DNA from 2 places in the Pseudomonas sp. MH9.3 genome. Region 2 is predicted to be linked to the other one. Evidence: riboswitches for the same ligand, from Rfam matches in the RefSeq annotation. Region 2 holds a riboswitch; the other holds the start of a gene.
The links. Region 2 has a riboswitch for cobalamin ahead of cobO (cob(I)yrinic acid a,c-diamide adenosyltransferase). Riboswitches for the same ligand answer to the same signal wherever they lie in the genome.
Positions count from the first base shown of each region.

Region 1: it holds a riboswitch for cobalamin, as region 2 does, so the genes downstream of both, cobW (cobalamin biosynthesis protein CobW) here and cobO (cob(I)yrinic acid a,c-diamide adenosyltransferase) in region 2, are expected to answer to the same signal.

Region 1 is NZ_CP133785.1:321,902-330,228, reverse strand. Features, by position in the region: gene RHM60_RS01420 (vWA domain-containing protein) at 1-389, opposite strand, end outside; gene RHM60_RS01415 (ATP-binding protein) at 314-1,312, opposite strand; gene cobN (cobaltochelatase subunit CobN) at 1,649-5,410, opposite strand; gene cobW (cobalamin biosynthesis protein CobW) at 5,414-6,475, opposite strand; cobalamin riboswitch at 6,568-6,768, opposite strand; gene RHM60_RS01400 (M10 family metallopeptidase C-terminal domain-containing protein) at 6,820-8,160, opposite strand.
Region 2 is NZ_CP133785.1:1,963,445-1,971,771, forward strand. Features, by position in the region: gene bluB (5,6-dimethylbenzimidazole synthase) at 1-595, opposite strand, end outside; gene RHM60_RS08325 (cobyrinate a,c-diamide synthase) at 592-1,947, opposite strand; gene cobO (cob(I)yrinic acid a,c-diamide adenosyltransferase) at 1,944-2,555, opposite strand; cobalamin riboswitch at 2,635-2,890, opposite strand; gene RHM60_RS08335 (sorbosone dehydrogenase family protein) at 2,990-4,303, shown strand; gene RHM60_RS08340 (C40 family peptidase) at 4,426-4,971, opposite strand; gene RHM60_RS08345 (C40 family peptidase) at 5,116-5,745, opposite strand; gene hda (DnaA regulatory inactivator Hda) at 5,955-6,659, opposite strand; gene RHM60_RS08355 (AI-2E family transporter) at 6,863-7,936, opposite strand; gene RHM60_RS08360 (DUF2066 domain-containing protein) at 7,973-8,327, opposite strand, start outside.

The DNA.
Region 1 (8,327 bases), 1.6 Mb from region 2:
AGCAAGGCCATGCGCGCCCGTTGCCGGTAAGCGTCATCGAACAACTGCGCGAGCAGGCCCTTGGCATCGGTCAGTGCGCTGTGCCGTCGGGTGGAGGCCGAGGCGTCGACGATGACCAGCCACAGCTCATGGGTCGCTCGATTGCGCTGCTGGAAGCGTAAATCCTCACGCGAATGCGGGCGACCGCCGAGCAGGGTGCCCGGCCAGTTGACCGTGCCCTGCTCTGCGTCGCGCGCCTTGCCGTGCCTGCCGCTGGTGACTCTGCCCGCTCGGGGCCGTGCATCCGCCCCCGGGTCAGGTCGAGGGCGGATGCCTAGGGCTTTTTTGGCCAGGTGGGCACTTCGCGGCGCGCGCCGGTGGGCAGTGCCGGTGCGGGCAGGTCGCCCCACTGGCCCTGGCCCGGCGAGGTGTCCGACGGCTGCGCAGACTGGCCTTGACCGGGCGGGCTCGCCGGTGGGGATTGCTGCTGACGGCGATGACGCAAGGCAAACTCGGCCACGGCCTGGATGTCTTCCTCGGCGATGGCATCGGCGCCGCGCCAGGCTGCATGGGCACGGGCGCCGCGCAACCAGACCAGGTCGGCGCGCAGGCCGTCGACACCGGCGGCGAAACAGCGCTCGGTGATCTGCGCCAGCGCCTCATCATCCAGGGCAATACGCTCCAGCCGCTCACGCGCCTGGGTGCAACGCGCGCGCAAGGCGGCCTGGGGCTCGGCCCATTGCGCGCAGAAGGCAGCGGGGTCGCTGTCGAAATCCAGGCGGCGGCGGATGATCTGCCCACGCTCGGCCGGCAAGGTGTAGCCGCTCAACGCCACGTTGAACCCGAAGCGATCGAGCAGCTGCGGGCGCAACTCCCCCTCCTCCGGGTTCATGGTGCCGATCAGCACGAAGCGGGCCGCATGCCGGTGGGAGATGCCATCGCGCTCGATCAGGTTGGTGCCGCTGGCGGCAACGTCCAGCAGCAGGTCGACCAGGTGGTCGGGCAGCAGGTTGACTTCATCCACATACAGCACGCCGCCATCGGCCTTGGCCAACACGCCGGCGGAAAACTGCGCGCGGCCTTCGCCCAGCGCCGCGTCGAGGTCGAGGGTGCCGACCAGCCGCTCTTCGGTGGCGCCCAGGGGCAAGGTGACGAACTGCCCGCTGGCGAGCAGGTCCGCCAGGCCACGGGCCAGGGTGGACTTGGCCATGCCGCGCGGACCTTCGATCAGCACACCGCCGATCTTCGGGTCGATGGCGGCCAGGCACAGCGCCAGCTTCAGGTCGTCGGCGCCGACGACGGCGGACAGCGGGAAATGTGGAATATCGGTCATGCCGGTTCTCTTTAAATTCTGCTACTTATTGTGGCGAGCGGGCTTGCCCCGCGTTGGGCTGCGAAGCAGCCCTAAAACCAAACGCCACGTTCTTTCAGGAAGACCAGGTTGAACTTATTGGGGCTGCTACGCAGCCCAACGCGGGGCAAGCCCGAATGCCGTTCAGTTAAGCGCAGACTCCCTGTGGCGAGCAGGCTTGTCCTGCGTTGGGCTGCGCAGCAGCCCCAAAGCCAGGCGCTGAGCCGTATCAGGTACACCGCGTTTTGCTCGATTGGGGGCGCTTCGCACCCCAACGCGGGGCAAGCCCGCTCGCCACAGTGTTGGTACGCTCACTCATCAGCTGTCTTCTTCTATATCGAGCAACAGGTTTTCCAGCGCTTCACGGTAGGCGCCCGGCGCTTGCCACTGGCCGCGTTGCTGGGCTTCGAGCATGCGTTCGGTCATGTCACGCAACGCCGCCGGGTTGTGCTGCTGCACGAAGGCGCGGGTGTCCGGGTCGAGCAGGTAGGCGTCGGCGAGCAAGGCGTATTGGTGATCGTCGATCAGCTCGGTGGTGGCGTCGAAGGCGAACAGGTTGTCCACGGTGGCGGCCATCTCGAACGCGCCTTTGTAGCCATGGCGCTTCACGCCGTCGATCCACTTGGGGTTGGCCGCACGGGAGCGAATCACCCGGTTGAGTTCTTCCTTCAGCGTGCGGATTTTCGGCAGGTCCGGCTGGCTGTGGTCGCCATGGTAGCTGGCGGCCTTGTCGCCGCTGAGGGTTTCCACGGCGGCGAGCATGCCGCCCTGGAACTGGTAGTAGTCGTTGGAATCGAGCAGGTCGTGCTCGCGATTGTCCTGGTTCTGCACCACCGCCTGCACCTGGCTCAGGCGCCGCGCGAAAGGCTCGCGGGCCTCGGTGCCTTCATCGGCACCGCCGTAGGCGTAGCCGCCCCAATTAAGGTAGACCTCGGCCAGGTCCTCGCGGCTCTGCCACAGGCGCCCGTCAATCGCGCCCTGCACACCGGCACCGTAGGCGCCCGGTTTGGCGCCGAAGATGCGCCAGCCCGCCTGTTTCGCCGCCGCGTCTTCGTCCAGGCCGGCCATGCGCAGAGCCTCGCGCTCACTGCGCACCTTGGCCGCCAGCGGGTTCATGTCGTCCGGCTCATCGAGCGCCGCCACCGCCTGCACCGCCGCATCGAACAGGCGGATCAGGTTGGCGAAGGCGTCGCGGAAAAACCCGGACACACGCAGCGTCACGTCCACGCGCGGGCGGTCGAGCAGGCTGATCGGCAGGATCTCGAAGTCGTCCACGCGCTGGCTGCCGGTGGCCCACACCGGGCGCACGCCCATCAGTGCCATGGCCTGGGCGATGTCATCGCCGCCGGTGCGCATGGTGGCGGTGCCCCACACCGACAGGCCGAGCTGGCGCAGGTGGTCGCCGTGGTCCTGCAAGTGCCGCTCGAGGATCAGGTTGGCCGACTGGAAACCGATGCGCCAGGCGGTGGTGGTCGGCAGGTTGCGTACGTCCACGCTGAAAAAGTTACGCCCGGTGGGCAGCACGTCGAGGCGCCCACGGCTCGGCGCGCCGCTGGGGCCCGCCGGGACGAAGCGGCCACTCAAGGCATCCAGCAAACCGCGCATTTCCGCCGGGCCGCAGGCATCCAGGCGCGGCGCGACGATGATGCGCAAATGCTCGATCACCGCTTTCACGTCCTCCCAGCCCGGCGCCTCAAGCTGCTCCAGCGGGCCTTCGAGCGCCTGCTCGATCAAGCGCGCCGCGTACAGTTCCAGACGTTCGCGGGTGTCACCGGCGGTGCGCCAACGCTGTGGATCGATGCGCTGCAATACGTCGGGGCGCGGGCCGCTCCATGGCTCGGCCAACGCGCAGTCCAGCGGGTCGAAGCCCAGCGCGAATGCCTTGGCCAACACGCGCAGCAGACTCGATTGCGCGCCGCGACCGTCGTCACGCGGAATGCGCAGCAACGCCAGCAACGTGTCGATGCGCAGGCGGCCTTGGGGCGACTCACCAAAGATATGCAGGCCGTCGCGGATCTGCGACTCCTTGAGATCGCACAGGTAGGTGTCAAGGCGCGGCAGCCACACGGACGCCTCGGCGTCGCTGTCCAGCGCCAGCTCCTGGTCGATCCGGGTTTCGCGCACCAGCGCGAGGATGTCCTTTTGCAGCGCCAGCGCGCGCCGCGGGTCGAGCAACTGCGCTTCGTAATATTCGTCCGCCAGCAGCTCGAGGTTGCGCAGCGGGCCGTAGGTTTCGGCGCGGGTCAGCGGCGGCATCAGGTGGTCGATGATCACCGCCTGAGTACGCCGCTTGGCCTGGGCGCCCTCCCCCGGATCGTTGACGATGAACGGATAGATATTCGGCAACGGCCCGAGCAATGCGTCCGGCCAGCAGTTCTCCGACAGGCCCACGCCCTTGCCCGGCAGCCATTCGAGGTTGCCGTGCTTGCCAACGTGAATCACACCGTGAGCGCCGTAGGTGTGGCGCAGCCAGAAGTAGAACGCCAGGTAGCCATGGGGCGGCACCAGGTCGGGGTCGTGGTACACGGCGCTGGCGTCCACCTGATAACCCCGCGCCGGCTGGATGCCGACGAAGGTCAGGCCCAGGCGCAACCCGGCGATCATCAGGCGGCCATCGCGGCACATCGGATCATTCTGCGGCGCGCCCCAGCGCTCGAGCACCGCCTGTTGATTGGCGGCGGGCAGGCGCGCAAACATCGTCGCGTAGTCGTCCAGGCCCAGGCTCTGGTGGCAGGGCCGCAGGTCGAGGCTGTCGAGGTCGTTGGTGACGCCGCCGAGCAGCTCGTGGATCAGCGCCGTGCCGCTTTCCGGCAACGCGTCCGGTAGCGGATAACCTTCGGCCTGCAAGGCACGCAGGATATTCAGCGCGGCGGCCGGAGTATCCAGGCCCACGCCGTTGCCGATGCGGCCGTCGCGGGTCGGGTAGTTGGCGAGGATCAGCGCGATGCGTTTGTCGCCATTGGGCACCCGCGCCAGTTCGACCCAGCGTCGCGCCAGCTCGGCGACGAAGTCCATGCGCTCGGGCGCGGCGCGGTAGCACACCACGTCCGACTGGCTGCGCTCGCTGCGCCAGGCCAGGTCCTTGAAGCTGATGGGCCGGCTGATGATGCGCCCGTCCAGCTCCGGCAAGGCGATGTGCATCGCCAGATCGCGCGGGCCGAGACCCTGTGCGCTGGCTTCCCAGCCGGGCTGGTTGTCTTGCGCGCAGATCGCCTGGATCACCGGGATATTGCGGCGAAACGGGCGCAGATGCGGTGCTTCGGGGCTGGACTGGGCAAAGCCGGTGGTGTTGAGGATCACCGCCGCCTGTACCTCGTCGAGCAGGTCCTCGACCACCGTGAGGCAGCCGGGCTCTTTGAGGCTGGCCACCGCCATCGGCAGCGGGTTGAGGCCCGCCGCCTGCAAGCGTTGACAGAACACGTCGATAAAACCGGTGTTGGCCGCCTGCAAATGCGAGCGGTAGAACAGTACCGCTGCGACCGGCAGATCAGCGCGCCACGCCGCCTGCCAGTCCTGCAGTGTGGCATTGGCGTTATGCGGGTGATAAATGGCAGTCCGCGGCAGGGTCTGCGGCTCGGCCCACGCATAGTCGCGGCCCAGATAGCCCGAGGCCAGACAGCGATAGAAATTCAGCGCATTGCCCAAACCGCCCTGGCGCAGGAAGTGCCACAGACGGTCGCGCTCCTGCACCCCGACGGTGCTCAGGCTGCCCAGCTCCGGGTCCGGGCGGTCGCACCCCGGCACCAGAATCAGCTGCACGCCGCGCTCGGCCAATGCCACCAGACGCTCGACGCCATAGCGCCAATAGCCGATGCCGCCATGCAGCGAGATCAGGATCACCTTGGCGTGGCGCAGCACCTGGTCCACGTAGAGGTCGACCGAGGCATGGTTCTGCACCTGCATCGGGTTGGCCAGGCGCAGGCTGGGATAGTCGTCGGGCAACTGCCGGGCCGCTTCGGCCAGCAGCGCCAGGCTCGAGTCACCGCTGCACAGAATCACCAGTTCAGCGGGGGTCTGTCCAAGGTCGGCAATATTGTCGTCCGAGACGAAACCACCGGGCTGGGTCCTGAGCAGGTGCATGGCTTAAACGCTGAGCGCGGCGCGCAGTTGCGCTTCGAGGCCAGCGGCGTCCAGCTCCTGGCCGATCAGCACCAGGCGCGTGATGCGCGCTTCGTCGGCACCCCAGGCGCGGTCGAAGTGCTTGTCAAAGCGGGTGCCTACGCCCTGGATCAACAGGCGCATCGGTTTGTTGGGAATGGCGGCAAAACCCTTGATACGCAGGATGCCGTGCTGCACTACCAGTTGGGCGAGCGCATCGAGCAGCAGCGCTTCGTCGGCTTGCGGCAGGTCGATGGAGATGGAGTCGAAGGCGTCGTGATCGTGGTCGTCTTCACCTTCGTGGTGCGCATCGTGATGGCTGTGGCGCGCGTCGATGTGTTCTTCGGAGCCGGCGCCAAGGCCGATCAGTACGTCCAACGGCACACGGCCGCTGCTGGCTTCGATGACCTTGACCGCCGGCGGCAGCTCTTCGGCGACTTCCAGACGCACGCGGGCCAGGTCTTCGGGGCTGATCAGGTCGGCCTTGTTGAGGATCACCAGGTCTGCGCTGGCCAGTTGGTCGGCGAACAGTTCGTGCAGCGGCGATTCGTGGTCCAGGTTCGGGTCGAGCTTGCGCTGGGCGTCGACCTGGTCCGGGAAGGCGGCAAAGGTGCCGGCGGCCACGGCCGGGCTGTCGACCACGGTGATCACCGCATCCACGGTGCAGGCGCTGCGGATTTCCGGCCACTGGAAGGCCTGCACCAAGGGTTTTGGCAGGGCCAGGCCCGAGGTTTCAATAAGGATATGGTCAAGGTCGCCGCGACGGGCCACCAGTTCGCGCATCACCGGGAAGAACTCTTCCTGCACGGTGCAGCACAGGCAGCCGTTGGCCAGTTCATACACGCGGCCGTTGGCTTCTTCCTCGGTGCAACCGATGGAGCACTGCTTGAGGATTTCACCGTCGATGCCCAGCTCGCCGAACTCGTTGACGATCACCGCGATGCGGCGGCCCTGGGCGTTGTCCAGCATATGGCGCAACAGGGTGGTCTTGCCCGAGCCGAGGAAGCCGGTGACGATAGTGACGGGAAGTTTGGCCAGTGTTTTCATCGGATGCCCTTTGGGGCGGGCATACGGGACGATAGGCCCTGCGACGGCGCGCAGCAGCGGATTTCGTCACCGGATCACCCCGCCCGGTTGAATTGGAAAATCGGTTGCGAGGCAGGTCTCCTGGCTTGGGGCTTGCGGGTCATGCGACCGGCGCCGACTGCGCCTTCCCGCCGGATCGGCAGTGGCGTGGCAGTCAGCAGAACCCTTCACAGTTGCGGGGGCAGCCGCGGCTTGAACCGCGTTCCCTTCTTAGCTTCGACCTGGGCCGAAGAACCTCGAAGGCGCAAGGCTACGCAGTGCATGGCAAGCGGTCAATGTCGGAAACCCGGGACCCGGACGCCGATCTACACATAGCGATGTTTGATGGGCACATTCGTCACGATGTCGGCGAGCGCTATGCGCCCCTGGCTTTCAAGGTAGAAATCAATTTCGCCGTTGCCTGTCAGGTCAAGCACCAGCCACGACTCGTTATTTTGCGGATTGTAACCCAGCCCCGCCTCCCCGGGTCGGCCGGAAAGCCGGTTGACGAAGGTGAGGTCGTGGAGGCCATGCTTGCGCAGCAATCCAGAAATATCGATTTTGTCCTGACCGGTGACGAAGTCCGTCAACACGTCAGGGCTGCGTAACGTCGAATCGGTGGCGGTGTCGTACACGAAGGTATCGCGGCCTGCGCCGCCGTACAGACGATCGACACCGCCACCGCCTTTGAGCCGGTTGTCGGCGGCGTTGCCGATCAACACATCATTGCCGGAACCGCCGATGGCGTTCTCCACGGTAACGTCCCTGGCGATGGAGACATTCCCCGTCTTCCCACCAACATTGGAGAAGGTTTCAGCGTTCAGGTTGATCACCTGGTTCTGGTAATAGCGAGAGAAATCCAGCGTATCGTTACCACCGCCGTCCCAGACGCAAAAGACGGCGCCGTCCCACGGGGACACCAGTGAAAGATCGTCTCGCCGGGTATTGGAATTGAAGCCGTAGGTGGTATCCGTGTTACGGGTCGTGTAATTGGCGCCGTAGACCTTTTGGGCCCAGGCAATGTCGGTCATCAACGGTGCCGAGGCGTACTCGCCCTTGTGATCATGACCTGTATCGCTCGCTTCGAAATAGCTCATGACCGAGTAGGCCCGGCTGTCCTCGGCGAAAATGGCATGCGTGCCGTACTTGATCGGGCCCTTTAACGCTTCATAGTTTCCGGGGTGGGCAGCGCCCAGCCAATGGCCGATTTCGTGGGTCAGCGTTTGGCGTCCAAAGCCATTTACGGTGGGCGCGTGATTGAACGAGTGTCTGGAGTTGAGGCGCACTCGCCCAGAATTGCCGGAACGCATGGCATCGGCGACACTTGGCCTCGCGCTATTGACGAAACGTAACAGGGCGTCGGGCGTAACGGCGTCTTCCTCGAACTCGATATTCGCTACATCTGCCCAGGACCGCATTGAAAGACGGGCCTGCGATTGCTGGGTTTGATTAAACCGAGTTTCCTCTGGTGCAACTTCACGAAACGTATAACCCACCCGCACTACTTTATCGTTATTACGGTCCTGCCATCGGCGCTGCCTTCGATCTATTTGGCTGGCGGCTTGACCGGTGGACCAGGACGGCTTGCTGGAGACCGCATGATAGTGCGGGTTGCGAGCATCCTGTGCCTTGTAGTGCGGGCCGGCGGCTTCAACGTGCGAATTCATAATATCTTGACTGACAATCGGAGGATTTAAACTGGCGCGCGATATAACAGACATAAAAAGGCCTTATCAACTTAATGGATAACATCAACTTCAGCGCGCCTACCTTCCGATATCCACTCACGGAAAAAAAGTGCATCAGACCCGCAAAATAATAGGAGATATTACTT
Region 2 (8,327 bases):
CGCGCCAGCCTTCGAGCTGCAGCATCGGCGCCGGATAAAATTCGGCGACCGGGCCCAGGCACAACACGGCCAGGGGTTTGGCGCCCGGCGGCAAGCCCAGCAGGTCGGCCAGGGCCCGGGGCTCGAACAGCGACACCCAGCCCATGCCCAACCCTTCCACCCGCGCTGCCAGCCACAGGTTCTGGATCGCGCAGGACAGCGAGGCCATGTCCATTTCCGGCAAGGTGCGACGGCCGAAGATATGCCGCTCACGGTCATCCATCAGCGCCGCCACCAGCACTTCGGCGCAGTCATGAATGCCTTCGACCTTGAGCTTCATGAACTGGTCGGAACTCTCCCCCAGAGCCTGGGCGGTGCGCACGCGTTCCTCTTCCACCAGTTGCTGAATCCGCCCGCGCAACGAGCGGTCGCTGATACGGATAAACCGCCACGGCTGCATCAGGCCGACACTGGGGGCCTGGTGTGCGGCCTGGAGCAGGCGCTGCAATAATTCGGGTGTGACCGTGCCGCCGCTGAAGTGGCGCATGTCGCGGCGTTCGGCGATGGCGCGGTAGACGGCGTCGCGTTCGGCCTGAGGGAATGCGTGATCGGTCATGGCCCAGTCGCGGGCAAACCCGCTCCCACCGTTTGATCTGTGAACGCTGTCTTGAGGTCCGGCGCAAAAAGCGCGGCCACCGCCGCCGGATTCGACGGAAAGTAAAAGTGCACATAGGAAGCGGTCATCCGTCCCTGTCGATACACCGCCTCGGCGCCGCGCCCGCCATTGGGGCTCAGGCCACGGGCGATCGGCTGCCACTCGGTGCTGGTCAAGGAATGGTGATAGGTATGCCCGCGCAACGTGCCCTCCGGCAGCTCGACACTCTGCAGCGCCAGCGCTGCCAGTTTTTTCTGCATCACCGCGTCGCCCTGCAACAGGCCCACCAGTTCGGCGCGGATGCCGTCGACGTCGGTGAGCGAGTCGAGCAGGTACAACATGCCGCCACACTCGGCGAGCAAGGGTTTGTTCGCCGCGTGATGGGCGCGAATGGACGCGAGCATCGAGGTATTGTGCGACAGCGCCTGGTGGTGCAGTTCCGGGTAACCACCGGGCAGGTAGAGGCTGTCGGCCTCAGGCAGCTGGCTATCGTGGAGCGGAGAAAAGAACGTCAGCTCGGCACCCATCGCCCGCAACAGGTCCAGGCTGGCGCCATAGGTGAAGGCAAACGCTTCGTCCCGAGCGATGGCAATGCGCACGCCGGCGAGCAGCGGCTCGGCCTCGATCACTTCAGGCACGGCAAAGGTCACTGACGGCGGCACCGCCACTTCGCAACTGCTGCCCAGCGCCTGGGCGGCGGCGTCCAGGCGCGCGTCGAGGTCATTGAGTTCACTGGCCTGCACCAGGCCCAGGTGGCGGCTGGGCAGTTCGATACCGGTCTCGCGGGACAGCGCGCCATACCAGCGCAGGCCCTCGGTGAGGCTGCCTTCGAGCAGTTGCGCATGGCGCAGGGTACCGACCCGGTTGGCCAGCACGCCGGCGAACGGCAGGTCCGGCTGGTAGCGCGCCAAGCCTAGGGCCAGTGCGCCGAAGGTCTGGGCCATGGCCGTGCCGTCGATCACGCCGAGCACCGGCACGCCGAAATGTCGCGCCAGGTCGGCGCTGGAGGGCGTGCCGTCGAACAGGCCCATGACGCCTTCAATCAGAATAAGGTCGGCCTCGCCCGCCGCTTCCCACAGCAGGCGGCGACTTTCCTGCTCGCCCACCATCCACATGTCCAACTGATACACCGGCGCACCGCTGGCGCGCTCGTGGATCATCGGGTCGAGGAAGTCCGGGCCGCACTTGAACACGCGCACCTTGCGCCCAAGGTTGCGGTGCAAGCGGGCCAGGGCAGCCGTCACAGTGGTTTTGCCCTGGCCGGACGCCGGTGCGGCGATCAGAACGGCCGGGCAATGACGGGGCTGATTCAAAGTTCGACGCCCTTCTGAGCCTTGATGCCGGCCTGGAATGCGTGCTTGAGCATGCCCATTTCGGTGACGGTATCGCCCATTTCAATCAGTTCGGGCTTGGCGCCACGGCCGGTGACCACCACGTGTTGCATCGGCGGGCGGGCCTGCAGGTCGCTGAGGACCTGATCGAGGTTGAGGTAGCCGTGCTTGAGGGCGATGTTCAGTTCGTCCAGCACCACCAGGCCAATGGAGGCGTCTTGCAGCATCGCCCGGGACACCGCCCAGGCGGCCTCGGCGGCGGCGATGTCGCGCTGGCGGTCCTGGGTTTCCCAGGTGAAGCCTTCGCCCATCACGTGAAAGCGCACCTGCTCGGGGAAGCGGCGGAAGAACATCTCTTCGCCGGTGCTGAAACGCCCCTTGATGAACTGCACCACACCGCACTGCATGCCATGGCCCATAGCGCGGGCCAGCATGCCGAAGGCCGAGCTGCTCTTGCCTTTACCGTTGCCGGTGAGCACCAGCAACAGGCCGCACTCATTCGGCGAGTTGGCGATGCGCTCGTCGATCACGGCTTTTTTGCGCAGCATGCGCGCCAGATGGCGCTCGTCGCGTTCGGGGGAATCGGTCATGGCAGCTCTCCGTTGGGGCTGGACAAAAACGGCGGGCAGGAAACAAGCGCATACAGACAGCCAAGCATCGCCCACCGTGATGCTGTTGAATGTTCAAGGCCGGTCTCCGGACTCATGAGCGGCGCCTGCACGTATCAAGCGCAGGCAGGCCGGCGGCGCGCCTTCCCATATCGCGCACGATACAGTGGCAAACAGCACCGTTTTGACTCATTTACCGTTGCGGGGGCAGCGCCGGGATCGCGGCAGCACTGTGTACAAGTGCGCTCACTCACCGGCTTCCCTGTTTCACTCTGTCGACGCACGCGCCACGGAGCACCTGGAACAAGCGGCGAAGGTTAGTGGGTTGGGGGGGGAGCGTCAATTAAAGCTGGCCTGGCACTTGAACCATACCGCGCAGGCAATCCTCTACCCTTACAGGCATTCAGGAGAAAATCATGCATAAAACAAGACTCGCCTTACTCATCATGCTCGCCGGCACCCTCGCCGCCTGCGGTGAAAGCTCGACGTTGCAGGTCTCGGATGGCACCGGGCCGTCGCCCAAATTGCCGCAGCCGAACAAGACGCTGATCCCCACCGTGAATATCGCACCGGCCATCGGCTGGCCTGAAGGCGCCAAGCCGACGGCCGCCGCCGGCACTCAGGTGGCCGCGTTCGCCGAAGGCCTGGACCACCCGCGCTGGCTGTATGTGTTGCCCAATGGCGACGTGCTGGTGGCCGAAACCAACGCGCCGCCCAAGCCGGATGATGCCAAGGGTATTCGCGGCTGGGTGATGGAAAAAGTCATGGGCCGCGCCGGCGCTGGCGTGCCGAGCCCGAACCGCATCACCCTGCTGCGCGATGCCGACCATGACGGTGTGGCCGAGACACGCACGGTGTTCCTGGAAAATCTCAACTCGCCATTCGGCATGACCCTGGTGGGCAACGACCTCTACGTGGCCGACTCGGACAAACTGCTGCGCTTTGCCTATCAGCCTGGTGAAACCGCGATCAAAACCCAGGGCGCCACGGTGGTGGACTTGCCCGGTGGCCCGCTGAATCACCACTGGACGAAAAACGTGGTGGCGAGCAAGGACGGCAGCAAGCTGTACGTGAGCGTCGGCTCCAACAGTAACGTCGGCGAAAACGGCCTGGAAGCCGAACAAGGCCGCGCAGCGATCTGGGAAGTTGACCGCGCCACCGGCCAGCACCGGATTTTCGCCTCGGGCCTGCGCAACCCCAACGGCATGGCCTGGGAACCGCAAAGCGGCAAACTGTGGACGGCAGTCAACGAGCGCGACGAAATCGGCAGCGACCTGGTGCCGGATTACATCACTTCGGTCAAGGATGGCGGCTTTTATGGCTGGCCGTTCAGTTACTACGGTCAGCATGTGGATGTGCGCGTGACGCCGCAGAACCCGGAGCTTGTGGCCAAGGCCATTGCGCCGGACTACGCCGTGGGCCCGCATACCGCGTCCCTGGGACTGACCTTTGCCGAAGGCAGCAAACTCCCGGCGCCATTCAGCAACGGCGCGTTCATCGGCCAGCACGGCTCGTGGAACCGCAAGCCGCACAGTGGCTACAAGGTGATCTTCGTGCCGTTCGAAGGCGGGCAACCCAAGGGGCAGCCGGTGGACGTGCTGACCGGCTTCCTCGACAAGGACGAGAAAGCCATGGGCCGGCCGGTGGGCGTGGTGATCGATCAGCAGGGGGATCTGCTGGTGGCTGATGATGTGGGGAATAAGGTGTGGCGGGTTTCAGCAGCTAAATAAACGCCGCAAAAAAATGTGAGAGGGGCTTGCCCCCGATAGCAGTGGGTCAGTCAATGAATTCCTGGACTGATGCACCGTCATCGGGAGCAAGCCCCTCCCACATATGGATCCTGGTTTCAGCGTTAAGGGTTGCGCGCCAGATGCTCGGCCGGCAATACGCGCTTGGCGCTCAGGTACGCATTCTGCCAATACGCCTTGGACAGGGTATCCAGCTTCACTGTGCCGCCGGTTTGCGGCGCGTGCACGAAACGACCTTCACCCACGTAGATGCCCGCATGGCTGACGCGGGAACCGCCGCCGGTGGCGAAGAACAGCAAATCACCGGTCTGCAGGTTCTGTTCACTCACGTCCTGGGCGCGCATCACGATCAGTTCGCGGGTGGTACGCGGCAGGGAAATGCCGGCGGCATCACGATAGACGAACCCGATCAGGCCACTGCAATCGAACCCCGAGTCCGGCGTATTACCGCCCCAGCGATACGGTGTGCCAACCAGGCCGAGTGCACGGAAAAGCACGTCTTCGGCCGCAGGCGAGAAACTCTGGGTGGCAGCGTAGTTGAACACCGGCTTGGGCTTGACGGCGACAGGCGCCGGCGGCGGTGGACGGCTTGCGCAGGCGCTGAGCAGCGCGGCGCAAACAAGAAGCATGAGGCGGGCCGAGGTCGACATGGGCAGAACAATCCTGGTCTGGATGCGGCTTTCGCTGCCGAACGCTGAAAACCAGAACGCGCAAGCAAAGCTCGCGCGAACGGATTACAACAATGTCCAGGGATTCTAGCGCTTACGCGTCAAACTTCAAGTATCACTTTAACTTTACTTACTGGCGGTCACTGTGGACGGGGCCATGGCCAGTGCGCGCTTGGCTTCAATGAAGGTCTTGCTCCAGTAACTGTCGCCCAGGCTGTCGACTCGAACACCGCCACTGCGACGGCTGCTGGAGTGGATAAACTGGTTATCGCCCAGGTAGATACCGGCGTGGCTGACACGACCACGGCCCGCTGTACTGAAGAAAAGCAGATCGCCAGGCTTGAGGTTGTTGCGCGCGACCAACGGTGCTTTCACGTTGATCATTTCGCGCGTCGAGCGTGGCAGATTCATGCCCGCCTCTTCACGAAACAGATAACCGATGAAACCGCTGCAATCGAAACCGGCTTCAGAGGTACCGCCGAAACGGTAACGGGTACCGATCAGCGACATGCCGCGTTCGAGGATGCTGTCGGCCAGCACCGGAAGCTGGTAAGGCTTGCTGCCGGAGAAATCGGTCAGCTCTTTTTCGGTTGCCAGCTCTTCTTCGTAAACAGAAGCAGACTGAGCAGCAACGAATTTTGCCTGGCTTTGAACCTGTGGTTTTTGCTGGACAGCCACTTGCTGGGGCTGGGAGGCGCAACCAAACAACAGGGTGACAAGTGCGAGAGGCACGAGGGGTGCGAAGCGATTTAGCATGGGCACGACCGTGGCTGGTATGTAAAGAAGCCGAGACTATGCCCGCTATCGGATCGATTTGCAAATTCAATCGAGGTCTATGTGACTTGGCGATTGGACTGCGCCATCTAAGCCGTAATTCCATTTAATGAGCACAATGCGTAGCCGGTGAGGCTAAAACGCAGGATTTCTGGCGCCTGAAAAATGCCGAACCGTTGCGAATCAAACGGTTACCAGCCCAACGTCTCTTTGAGAAAAGGGATCGTCAATTTTCTTTGTGCCTGCAGGGAGGCCTGGTCAAGTTGTTCGAGCAAATCGAACAACGCGCTCATGCTGCGGGTGCCACGGGTGAGAATAAAATGCCCGACTTCGTCGGTAAGGTGCAGGCCGCGACGCGATGCACGCAATTGCAGGGCACGCAATTTGTCTTCGTCGGACAAGGGACGCATCTGAAAGATCAGCGCCAGGGTGAGGCGTGACTTGAGGTCGGCCAGTTTGACCGGCAATTCCCGGGGCGAGGTGGACGCCGCGATCAGCAGGCGCCTGCCGCTGTCACGCAGGCGGTTGAACAGATGGAACAAGGCTTCTTCCCACTGCGCTTTGCCGGCGATGGCCTGCAGGTCATCCAGGCACACCAGTTCGTATTGCTCAAGGTTGTCGAAAATGCCGATGCCACGGTCCATCAGCTCGGCCAGTGGCAGATACACCGCCGGCTCGCCCATCTGCTCGAAGCGCAGGCACGCGGCCTGCAACAGATGGGTACGTCCCACGCCATGTTTGCCCCACAGATAGATCAGGCTTTCCGTCCACCCGGCGTCGGCTTCGCATAGACGCTCGACATAGCCGAGTGCTGCGGCATTGGCGCCTGGGTAGTAATTGATAAAGGTTGCGTCATCACGCAGACGCACACCTAGGGGCAGCTGAATCGGTTTCATGCTGACTGAACGGCTCCCATCGAACCGCTAGTGGCCTCTGTGTAAAGTTGGCAAAGTCTATACCCGTGACGCCGGGCGCACAATGCAGCAGACCACAAGCAAAATCAAAGGTTTGCGTTAACCTGCCGGTTTATACGGAGTGTTTGACGCGCCCACCTCATAAACAACAAACCCGGCCATGAGCCGGGTTTGTCGCACTGCGATTACAGCTCGGGGTCTTCGACGCCCGTGTACACATCCGAATCCTTGTACAGCACGTGCACATGGCGCACCAACACCATGATCACTGCCGCCACGGGCAAAGCCAGCAGGATGCCGGTAAAACCGAACAGCTCACCGCCCGCCAGGATCGCAAAGATAACCGCCACCGGGTGCAGGCCGATCCGATCGCCCACCAGCAGGGGCGTCAGCACCATGCCTTCGAGGGCCTGGCCGACCATGAACACCGCGACAATCCCCAGCATCGGGTACAGGTCGCCGCCGAACTGGAACAACCCGGCCACCAGCGCCGCGCCGATCCCGATCACAAAGCCCATGTAGGGCACAATGGCCGCCAGACCCGCGATCAGGCCGATCAACAGGCCCAGCTCCAGGCCGATGGCCATTAGCCCGGCCGCGTAGATGATGCCCAGTGCCAGCATCACCAACAACTGGCCACGCACGAATGCACCCAGCACTTCATGGCACTCTGCCGCCAGTGATACCACGCGCTCCTCGCTGTCTCGCGGCAGCAGGCCGCGAATCTTGGCCATCATGATGTCCCAGTCGCGCAGCAGGTAAAACGCCACCACCGGAATCAACACCAGATTCGTCAGCCAACCGATCAGCGCCAGGCTGGAAGCGGTGGCCTGACTGAGCACCACACCGACGATGTCGGTGGTCTGGCCCATATGCTCGCTGATCGCGGCCTTGACCTTGTCGAACTTCCAGAACCCTTCCGACAGCCCCAGCTTGGTCTGAGCCCAGGGCATCGCCGTGTGCTGCAGCCAGTCGAGCATCTGCGGCGCCAGCTCGTACAAGCGAAACAGCTGCTTGGCCAGCATCGGCACCAGCACCAGCACCAGCGCGGTGATGATCAACGTGAACAGCGCAAACACCGTCACCACGCCCAGGGTCCGCGACAGGCCGAGCTTTTCCAGGCGATCCACGACCGGATCGAACAGATAGGCGAGCAACAACGCGACCAGGAACGGCGTCAGGATCGAATGCAGCAGGAACACAAAAACGCACAGCAGGACAATCCCGCCAAGCCACACCCAACGACGCGTATCCGCCATACACCACTCCAATTGCTTCTATATAAGGAAGAATATTTACCAACGAAAACGCAGTTGCGCCTGAGGTTCAGGTGCCGCTGCGGGTTGCGTGCCATCAACTGCGGGTGGCTGAACCGGAGCCTCACCTGCGGGAATTTCCTGCAGCCTGGCCAGGCTCAGTTGGGTGCGCAATTGATCGGCACTGCCATTGACGCGATACACAATGCGATTGCCGTCCACCCACTGCGGCTGGCCGCCAAAAGGTTCCAGCAGGTGAGCGAGCGAGGCGTAACGCTCCAGGTTCATGCCCTGCACTTCCAGCAACTGTTCGGTGGTCACGCCCGGCTTGACGGCAAAGCGCGGCGCGAGCTTCTGGCTGACGGCCAGCAGCACCGCGTCGGCAACCGCAGCG